One region of the Bradyrhizobium sp. T-12 genome, then DNA from elsewhere that is predicted to be linked to it. Evidence: predicted binding sites of a transcription regulator. Region 1 holds the regulator's gene; the other holds the start of a gene.
What was found. The regulator LexA, encoded in region 1, represses DNA repair genes until DNA is damaged. The targets are predictions, from matches to a motif close to TGTTCNNNNTGTGTTCNG.

Region 1 (5,302 bases):
CAACGGTCGTTCTTCATGACGGCGGTGGTGCTGATCGCGGTGATGGTCGATCGCCGCGCCATCACCTTCCGCACGCTGGCGGTGGCGGCGCTGATCGTGCTTGCTGTCGCGCCGGAGGCGCTGGTGCATCCGAGCTTCCAGATGTCGTTTGCGGCAACGCTCGGGCTGGTGGCGCTGGTGCAGATCGGCATGCCGAACCTGCTGGCCTCACCCGATCATTCGGCCACCGCGCGCGTCGCGCTGTGGGGCGGGCGCGAGATCGCGATGCTGTTCCTGGCCTCGCTGATCGCGGGGCTTGCGACCACGCCCTATGCCGCCTTCCACTTCCATCGCGTCACGCCCTATGGCGTGCTCGCCAATCTCGGTGCGATGCCGGTGGTCTCGGCGCTGGTGATGCCGGCGGGGCTGCTGGGATTGCTGGCCGCGCCCTTCGGGCTCGATGGCGTCTTCTGGTGGCTGATGGGCCTCGGCATCGACTGGATGGTCGCGGTCTCGCGCTGGGTGGCGGCCTTGCCGGGCGCGGTCGGCCGCATCCCGGCGTTCGGGATCGCGCCGCTGATCGCCGCGAGCCTCGGCATCATCGTGATGGGCCTGTTGCGCACGCCCTTGCGCTGGTGCGGTGCCGTGGTGCTGCTGGCGTCCATCGCGTGGGGCCTGTCGGTGCGGCAGCCCGATATCCTGATCGCCGGGGACGGCGCGAGCGTCGCGGTGCGGGGCGGGGACGGGCGCCTGCACCTGATCAGGACGGGCAAGGACAATTTCATGCTGAAGGAGTGGCTGGCGGCCGACGCCGATCCGCGCGATGCCGGCAGCAGCGCGCTGGCCGAGGGGGTGTCGTGCGACGAGGCCGGCTGCGTCACGCCGCTTGCCGACGGGCGCCTGGTTGCGTTGGCCTCGCGCATCGATGCGCTCGCGGACGATTGCAGCCGTGCCGCACTGGTCGTGACGTCACGGCCCGCACCGCCCGATTGCGCGGCGATGGTGGTGGATCGGCAGCGGCTCGTTCGCCAGGGCGCGCTGGCGTTGACACGGCGTGGCGACGGATTTGCAGTTCAGGCGGTGAGGGCGAGGGGCACGAACCGTCCCTGGTCGCCGGCGGCCGCCGGCGAGGGAGATTTCGAAGGAGCCCTCATGCCGAGGGCGGCGGCTCCGCGCGCCAAGGATGCGACCCCGTCGGAGGCCGATCTTCAGGCGGAGGACTGAGCCTCGGTCAGCCCAGCGGCAGCGGTGTGACGGGCGAACGGCTATCGGCGATGATCTCAGGCTTGTGCTCGCGCTCGCCGACCGGTTGGGTCACGGGCAATTGCAGCACGGTTGCGCGCTGGCCTTCGACGAGCTGAGTCACCAGCACGTATTTGCCATCAGGGAATTCGATCGCATCGTGATGGCGATCGGGAATGTGCGGATCGATCTTGCCGAACTTGCCGACGCGGGAGTTGACGGTGCGCGTCCAGATCCAGCGGTTGTCGTAACGGACGTTGTCTGCGAAGGCGAGCTCCGTTCCCGGCAGCAGGCAGACCGCAACGGAGAGGTCGGCTTCGGAGGCGAAGCCGCGCGTCGAGGTGCCGCGGAAGGTTGTCGTGACGATGGTCTCGCCGACTTCTGCGGGGCGCGTCGCGACGGCATGCAGGCTATAGTCACACATCGGGTGCTCCTCATGTGAAGATAGCGACCCGCGCCTCTCGGAGGCACAGGCCTCTGTCAGAGTTTAAACACCAACGTTGTGCTTGGTTGTAGGCAAATCTGCGGCTGGGATCCGCACCCCGCGATCACTTTAACTTTCCCGAATTCGCCAGGAACAAAGCTGGCTGCGGTGCATTACGCCGGCGCCTGTCACGACACTTCGCATTGCCGGCGCGATCGCGGCGCTGCGCAATTGGGTGTTGCGGACATGGCAATGCGATGGCGCGGCAACGGCCCCGTGCCCCGACCGCTGCCCAAACGATCTGGTCTTCCGAACGCGAAACGCCGTGACGCGATGTTGCTGCGGTCCGCCGAAGATGGCCGTGGAGGAGGGGCCGGATAATCTGTGCAGAACCAGAATGATCATCCAGCCGGAGCGGACATTCATCCGCTCCAATCTCAGATCGGCGACGCCGACCGAAGGCGCACGCAGGCGCCAAAACTACTTTCGGACTGAGTCCTTCCGGACTCAGTACTTCCGGTAAAGCCCAATCAGCTTGCCCTGAATCTTCACCCGGTTCGGCGGCAGGATACGCACCTCATAGGCGGCATTGGCAGGCTCGAGCGCGATCGACGCGCCGCGGCGGCGGAAGCGCTTGAGCGTAGCCTCCTCGTCGTCGATCAGCGCCACCACGATGTCGCCGGTGTCGGCGCTCTCGTTGCGCTGGATCAGCGCCATGTCGCCGTCCAGGATACCGGCCTCGACCATGGAATCACCGCGCACCTCGAGAGCGTAATGCTCGCCCGAGCCGAGCATGTCGGGCGGCACGCTGATGGTGTGGCTGCGGGTCTGCAATGCCTCGATCGGCGTGCCGGCCGCGATCCGGCCCATCACGGGCACCGCAACGGGCCGCTCGCCCTCGTCCACGGGCGGGCTGGAGCTCGCGCGGATCTTGCCGAGATTGCCCTCGATGACGCTTGGCGTGAAGCCGCGCCGGGCGCCGGCGGCAGCCTGGAGCTCCGGCAGCTTGATCACTTCGATGGCGCGGGCGCGGTTGGGCAGCCGGCGAATGAAGCCGCGCTCCTCGAGCGCGGTGATCAGGCGGTGGATGCCCGACTTCGAGCGCAGGTCGAGCGCATCCTTCATCTCGTCGAAGGAGGGCGGCACGCCGCTTTCCTTCAAACGCTCGCTGATGAACCGCAGAAGCTCGTATTGTTTGCGCGTTAACATCTCGACCAAAGTCCCCCGGTTGATGTCGTTCGATTCCGAGACGATGAGTTCAGCGATAAGCCGCTACATCCTCGAAACAAATCATGAACGGACACTATATGTTCGATACATGTTCCGCAACTGCTTAATTTACCGTGAACGAAGCGCGGTTCGCGGAATGCGTGTGGCCGTGCACTCAGACGGGGAGCCGCAGCACCTCGCAGGGGCTGCCGGCCTCGGCCTTGGGTGCGAACGGTGGGCGCACGAGAAGTACCTGTGCCGCAGCAAGATTCGCAAGCAGAGAGGAATCCTGATGGCTGACGGGAAGCGCGACCGGCGTGCCGTCGTCGCGCAGCTCGAGGCGCGCGCGCAAGTAATCCTCGCGCTGGTCGTTGGCACCGAGATCGCAGGCGAGCACGGCGCGTTCGCGACGATGATGAATCACCGAGCGGCCCGACAAGGCGCGAATCAGCGGCACCATGAACAGGAAGGCGCACACATAGGACGACACGGGATTGCCGGGCAGGCCGATCACGCGCATGGCGCCGAGCCGCCCGTGCATCATCGGCTTGCCCGGCCGCATGGCGATCTTCCAGAACGCCATCGCGATGCCTTCGTCCCTGAGTGCCTGCTGGACCAGGTCGTGGTCGCCGACCGACGCGCCGCCGGTCGTGATCAGGATATCGGCACCGCTCTCGCGGGCGCGGCGGATGCCTGATGTGGTGGCCTCCAGCGTGTCGGCGGCGACGCCGAGGTCGACGGTCTCGGCGCCCTCGCTGCGGGCGAGCGCGTGCAGGGCGTAGCCGTTGGAGTAGACGATCTGGCCGTGCCCGGGCGCTGAGCCCGGCATCACCAGTTCGTCACCGGTGGCGAGGATCGCGACCTTGGGACGGCGGCAGACGGCGAGCTGCGGGTAATTCATTCCGGCAGCGAGCGCGAGGTCACGCTCGGTCAGACGCGTGCCCTTGCGGAGGAGGACGTCACCCTCACGGAAGTCGACGCCGGCCGGGCGGATGTGCCGTCCGGTGATCGCGGCTTCCTTGATCGTGACGCTGTTGCCGTCCGCGACGGTGTCCTCCTGGATCACGACCGCGTCCGCACCGTCGGGAACGACGCCCCCGGTGAAGATCCGCACGGCTTCGCCGGTGCCGACCGCTCTCGCGAAAGGACGGCCGGCGGCGACCTCGCCAATCACCGTCAGCCGGGAATCGATCGCTGCCGCGTCGGCCGCGCGCACCGCATAGCCGTCCATCGCCGACATGGCTTGCGGCGGCTGCGTGCGCCGCGCCGCGACATCAAGTGCCAGCACGCGGTGATAGGCCTCGTCGAGGGCAACCATCTGTTCAGGCAGCGGCTCTGCACCTGCCAGCACCGCGGCAAGGGCGTCGGAAACCGGCATCAGGGCCACGGGCAAAACTCCTGCTCGCACATCGTTCAATGGGGCGGCGAGAGTTCTAGCCGACCGCAGGCGCGAGGCAAAGCAGCGCGCGGGATGATCTATCCTGCGTGATCTCCGTGGTGGAGGAGTGCAAGTTCGTCAGGGCATGATCAGGAAGCCGAGACAGCGCGCCGTGAAGGACGAGAATCACGAGCGCCAACACCGATACGGTCACCGTGCCGCCGGATCGTCCGGACTGATCTCAAATGCGACGTCGGGCGCTTTGGGCCCTTGATCCTTGTCGGGGAGCGGATCGGCCTGCGATTTCAGGTCGGCGGCCTTGCTGATCAGCTTGGCGGAAAGGTCAGAATCCGAGGTGTTTCTTGCGAATTCAAGCAGGAGAGAGGCTTGCTTGGTGAGATAGGTTTTGCCCAGCACGTCGATCAGTCCGATGTAGAAGTCCCAACGGACTCAAGAGTCCGAAGGGCGGTATTCCGTTCCCGGAACTCTGTATAAAAATACACAAAGTGATCAGGTTCCAAAATTCCAGCAGATTTAGTTCCGGAAGATGTCGCTGCCGGGAGGCCGGGTGGCACCCGCGGCTGGCGTCAGATGCCCAATGCTTTCAAGGCCTTCCCGACGTCGCGCGGCGAGGTCACGTGCACGGCCGTCAGGCCGCGGGCTCGCGCGCCCTCGATGTTCTCAGCGAGGTCGTCGAAGAACACGATGCGCCCGGCGGGAACGCCGATCGCGGCGACGACATGGTCGAAAGCCTCCGCATCCGGTTTGCGCAGGCCGATGCTCGATGACAGGTACAGCTCGCGGAAATGGCCGAGCAGATCGGCATATTCCTTCGAGAAATAATCGACATGCGGCCGGTTAGTGTTGGAGAAGGCGTAGAGCGGCATCTGTTTCGCCGCCCGCGGCAACAACTCGGCGATATCAGGCATCTCGCCGGCGAAGATCGCGTTCCAGCCCTCCAGGAACTGGGCATCCGAAATGCCGATCCCCAGCGAAGCGCGTAGCGAGGCGAAATAATCCTCGTCGCTGATCTTGCCCATCTCGTGCAGCCGGTAGGCCTCGTCGCGCAC
Region 2 (5,302 bases), 2.9 Mb from region 1:
ATCAGGGTTAACGGTGCCTCACCTCTAGGCACCGTCCATTACGGGGGCTACCTTTACAGTGCTACCTCAGAGGCCCAGATCCCTTTGATTCCGGTGGGGTGGCGGCCTATAAGGCCGCGCTTCCCACGCTCACCTTTGGCTGACGACTTTCCAAGAGACCACGCATGGCCGGACATTCCCAATTCAAGAACATCATGCACCGCAAGGGGCGGCAGGATGCGCAGAAGTCGAAGCTGTTCGGCAAGCTGGCGCGGGAAATCACCGTCGCAGCCAAGCTCGGCACGCCCGACCCGGCCATGAACCCGCGCCTGCGTGCGGCTATCATCGCGGCGCGCCAAGAGAACATGCCGAAGGACAATATCGAGCGTGCCGTCAAGAAGGCGCTCGGTAATGAGGGCGAAAACTATGACGAGATCCGCTACGAGGGCTACGGCCCCGGCGGCGTTGCCGTCATCGTCGAGGCGCTGACCGACAACCGCAACCGCGCCGCCTCCGACATCCGCTCCTTCTTCACCAAGTCGGGCGGCAATCTCGGCGAAACCGGCTCGGTGTCCTTCATGTTCGACCGCACCGGCATCATCGAATACGACCGCAGCGTCGCCTCCGACGACGCCGTGCTGGATGCCGCGATCGAGGCCGGCGCCGACGATGTGGTCTCCGGCGAAGGCGGTCACGAGATCTACGCCTCGACCGAAGGCTATCGCGACGTCGCCAAGGCGCTAGAGGCCAAATTCGGCGAGCCGCGCAAGGCCGCGCTGATCTGGAAGCCGCAGAACACGGTCGCAGTCGATGACGAGACCGGCGAGAAGCTCTTGAAGCTGATGGATCTGCTCAACGAGCACGACGACGTCCAGCAGGTCTACGCCAATTTCGAGGTGTCGGACGCGCTTGTTGCGAAGATGGGCGGCTGAGGCCGCTCGTGTCCCGGACGCGCCGCAGCGTGAGACGCCGCTGCGCAGAGCCGGGACCATCGTCCCGCAGACATCGGTGCCAATATGGGCCCCGGTTCAGCGCCGCACCGCTTCGCGCTGCGTCGCGCCCGGGGCACGGGCCACTTCCCCTGTTACTTCTGTTCTGTTTCTGTTTCGCTATCATCGGCCAGCCGCTATCACTGGCCCATGACCGCGCTCCCGATTCGCCAACCCGTCCGCATCATCGGCATCGACCCCGGCCTGCGCCGCACCGGCTGGGGCGTGATCGAGGCTGACGGCAACCGCCTGATCTATGTGGCCTGCGGCTCGGTGGAACCGCCGAACGACCTGCCGCTGGCGAGCCGGCTGCTCGCGATCCATGAAGGGCTGGCGGCCGTGCTTTCGAATCACCAGCCGATGGAAGCCGCGGTCGAGCAGACCTTCGTCAACAAGGACGGCGTTGCGACGCTGAAGCTCGGCCAGGCTCGCGGCGTCGCCATGCTGGCGCCCGCAATGTTCGGCATCTCTGTCGCCGAATACGCGCCCAACCAGGTCAAGAAAACCGTCGTCGGCGCCGGGCACGCCGAGAAGGCCCAGATCGCGATGATGCTGAAGATCCTTCTGCCCAAGGCCGATCCGCCGTCGGCAGACGCCGCCGATGCGCTCGCCATCGCCATCACCCATGCCCATCACCGCCAGAGCACCGCGCTGCGGCTGAAGGTGGCGAGCCTATGATCGGCAAGCTCAAGGGCCTGATCGATTCCTACGGCGAAGACTTCGTCATCCTCGACGTCGGCGGTGTCGGCTATCAGGTGCATTGCTCCTCGCGCACCTTGCAGCATCTGCCCTCGCCGGGCGAGGCCGCCGTGCTGTCGATCGAGACCTATGTCCGCGAGGATCAAATCAAACTGTTCGGCTTCCGCACCGACCAGGAGCGCGAATGGTTTCGTCTGCTGCAGACCGTGCAGGGCGTCGGCGCGAAGGTCGCGCTCGCCGTGCTCGGCACGCTGGCGCCTTCCGATCTCGCCAATGCAATCGCGCTCCGCGACAAGGCGGCGGTGGCGCGCACGCCCGGCGTCGGCCCCAAGGTCGCCGAGCGCATCGTCACCGAATTGAAGGACAAGGCGCCGGCCTTCGCCAATGTCGATCCCGCGGTGGTGCATCTCGCAGGCGCGGTCGACGATCAACGCGCGCCGCGGCCCGTGGCGGACGCGATCTCCGCGCTGGTCAATCTCGGCTATGGCCAGCCGCAGGCGGCCGCTGCGATTGCATCGGCCTCGCGCAGCGCCGGTGAGAATGCCGAGACGGCGCAGCTCATTCGCCTTGGCCTGAAGGAACTCGCGAAATGAGCGATCCCAAGGCCAGCCGCATGGTTTCGCCCGAGCGCCGCAGCGACGATGTCGGCGACACCGCGCTGCGTCCGCAATCGCTGTCCGATTTCGTCGGCCAGCAGCAGGCGCGCAAGAATCTCTCGATCTTCATCGAGGCTGCGCGCAAGCGCGGCGAGGCGCTCGATCACGTGCTGTTCGTCGGCCCGCCCGGCCTCGGCAAGACCACGCTGGCGCAGATCGTGGCGAAGGAGCTCGGCGTCGGCTTTCGCGCCACTTCGGGACCCGTCATCGCCAAAGCCGGCGATCTCGCCGCGCTGCTGACCAATCTCGAAGAGCGTGACGTGCTGTTCATCGACGAGATCCACCGCCTCAGCCCGGCGGTGGAAGAGGTGCTCTATCCCGCGATGGAGGACTTTCAGCTCGATCTCATCATCGGCGAAGGTCCGGCCGCGCGCTCGGTGAAGATCGAGCTGTCGAAATTCACGCTGGTCGGCGCCACGACGCGCGCTGGCCTGCTCACCAATCCCTTGCGCGATCGCTTCGGCATTCCGGTCCGCCTGAACTTCTACACCATCGAGGAATTGGAAAGCATCGTCAGCCGCGGCGCGCGCGTGCTCAATGTCGGCATGAGCGCTGACGGCGCCAACGAGATCGCGCGCCGCGCCCGCGGCACGCCGCGCATCGCCGGGCGCCTGCTCCGTCGCGTGCGCGATTTTGCTTCCGCTGCCGATGCCGACAAGATCGATCGCAAGATCGCCGATCACGCGCTGAGCGCGCTCGAGGTCGACGCTGCGGGTCTCGACGCCATGGATCGCCGCTATCTCACGACCATCGCGATGAACTATGGCGGCGGACCGGTCGGCGTCGAGACCATGGCCGCGGCATTGTCCGAGCCGCGCGATGCGATCGAGGACATCATCGAGCCGTATCTGATCCAGTGCGGCTACCTCCAGCGCACCCCGCGCGGCCGCCTGCTCACCTCGCACGCCTTCCGCCATCTCGGCATCGCCGAGCCCTCGCGCGATGCGGCGGCACAGTTCGGCCTGTTCGGCACCGACGAGAGCGACGACTGATCTGCGCAAACGGCGCGCTCCTTTCATGAACTTCTGGTGATCTCGTGCAGACGATCTGCACGAGCGCACCCCAATTCCGCTCCATTCGGACCGCATCAAAAGAGCGCATTCCGATCGGGTTTTCATGATCACGCGCCGTCATTTCATCCGTTCCATCGGCGGGCTGTCCGCCCTCAGCGTCTCGACCGCCGCCTACGGCGTCGGCATCGAGCCGGTGCTGCGGCTCCGCGTCACCCGCTATCATCCGAAGCCGCGGCAATGGCCGGCGGATCTTTCGCTGAAGATCGCCGCCATCGCCGACATCCATGCCTGCGATCCCTGGATGTCGCTGGAGCGGATCGAGGGCATCGTCGAACGCACCAACGCGTTGAAACCCGATCTCATCGTGTTGCTCGGCGACTATGTCGCCGGCCTCCATCACGTCACGCGCTTCATTCCGTCGCGCGAATGGGCGAGGGTGCTGGCCGGCCTGAAGGCGCCGCTCGGCGTCCATGCCGTGATGGGCAATCACGATTATTGGGACGACAAGACCGTGCAGCGGGCGGGGCGCGGGCCGACCATCGCGCATCGGGCGCTGGAGGCGGCCAGCATCCCCGTCTACGAGAACGATGTCGTGCGCCTTTCCAAGGACGGCCGCCCGTTCTGGCTCGTCGGGCTCGGCGATCAGCTGGCGTTCCTGCCGGCGCGGCGCTTTCGCAGCACCGGGCGCTTCGGCGCCGACGATCTCGCGGGCACGCTGGCGAAAGTCACCGACGATGCGCCAATCATCCTGCTCGCGCACGAGCCCAACATTGCACCGCTGGTACCCGCGCGCGTCGCGTTGCAACTGTCCGGCCACACCCATGGCGGCCAGGTCCGCCTGCTCGGCTGGTCGCCGGCCGTCTCGCCCAAGAACGGTATGCGGCTCGCCTATGGCCATTTCCGCCTGAAATGCGATCTCATCGTCTCCGGCGGTCTCGGTTGCAGCATCATGCCGGTCCGCGTCGGCGTGCCGCCCGAGATCGTCGAGGTGACGCTGGGGCGGGCTATGTCGGTTGTGTCCTGACCCGCTTGCGCGGGCGGCGGTTTTTGCGCAAAACGGGCTGATATCGACAAGCGAAGAGGCTCGCGACGTGACTGCCCATCTCGACGGCGAGATCCGCGACGGCCGCCACCACATGCAGGTGCGCGTCTACTACGAGGACACGGATTTTTCCGGCATCGTCTACCACGCCAATTATCTGCGCTACATGGAGCGTGGACGCACCAATCATTTGCGCTTGATGGGCGCCGAGCAGCAGGCTCTGTTCGAGCAGGCGGAGACGGAAGGCACGGGCTTCGCCTTCGTGGTGCGCTCGATGCATCTGGATTTTCTCAAGCCTGCGCGGATGGACGATGTGCTCGACGTCGTGACCTGGCCGGTTGCGGTGAAGGGCGCCTCCATCGTGCTCGCGCAGGAGGTGCGGCGCGGTGAGGACGTTTTGGTGAAAGCCGAGGTCCGCGTCGCCTTCATCAGCGGCGGACGCGCCCAGCCGATCCCCAAATCGATCCGCACGCTGATGAAGGCTGATGTGATTTCCTGATCGCTCAATAGGGGATGGCCTCTCGACTCCGCGGCATGCAGGCGTAGATTGCCGCTCCCGCCAAACCGATGAGGCCACCATGTCGCGCCCGCCGCTTCCACCCTTTACCCGTGAGACCGCCGCGCAGAAGGCGCGCATGGCGGAGGACGCCTGGAATTCACGCGATCCGGTCCGTGTCTCGCTCGCCTATACCGAGGACAGCCGCTGGCGCAATCGCTCCGAGGTCTTTCAGGGCCGCGAGGCGATCGTCGCATTCCTCACGCGCAAATGGGAGAAGGAGCACGACTATCGCCTCATCAAGGATCTCTGGGCCTTCGACGAGAACCGCATCGCCGTGCGCTTCCAGTACGAATGGCACGATGCAAGCGGCCAGTGGTATCGCTCCTATGGCAACGAGCAATGGGAGTTCGACGAACACGGCCTGA

Region 2: a site for LexA is predicted at 1,071-1,088, ahead of ruvC (crossover junction endodeoxyribonuclease RuvC). Genes of this name have one in related genera too.

The regions. Positions count from the first base shown of each region.
Region 1 is NZ_CM177756.1:3,444,026-3,449,327, forward strand. Features, by position in the region: gene AC0WRY_RS16140 (ComEC/Rec2 family competence protein) at 1-1,203, shown strand, start outside; gene AC0WRY_RS16145 (hypothetical protein) at 1,211-1,645, opposite strand; gene lexA (transcriptional repressor LexA) at 2,153-2,854, opposite strand; gene AC0WRY_RS16155 (molybdopterin molybdotransferase MoeA) at 3,030-4,241, opposite strand; gene AC0WRY_RS16160 (hypothetical protein) at 4,443-4,649, opposite strand; gene AC0WRY_RS16165 (HAD-IA family hydrolase) at 4,820-5,302, opposite strand, start outside.
Region 2 is NZ_CM177756.1:6,341,826-6,347,127, reverse strand. Features, by position in the region: gene AC0WRY_RS30285 (YebC/PmpR family DNA-binding transcriptional regulator) at 165-911, shown strand; gene ruvC (crossover junction endodeoxyribonuclease RuvC) at 1,119-1,646, shown strand; gene ruvA (Holliday junction branch migration protein RuvA) at 1,643-2,260, shown strand; gene ruvB (Holliday junction branch migration DNA helicase RuvB) at 2,257-3,315, shown strand; gene AC0WRY_RS30265 (metallophosphoesterase) at 3,440-4,360, shown strand; gene ybgC (tol-pal system-associated acyl-CoA thioesterase) at 4,428-4,877, shown strand; gene AC0WRY_RS30255 (nuclear transport factor 2 family protein) at 4,957-5,302, shown strand, end outside.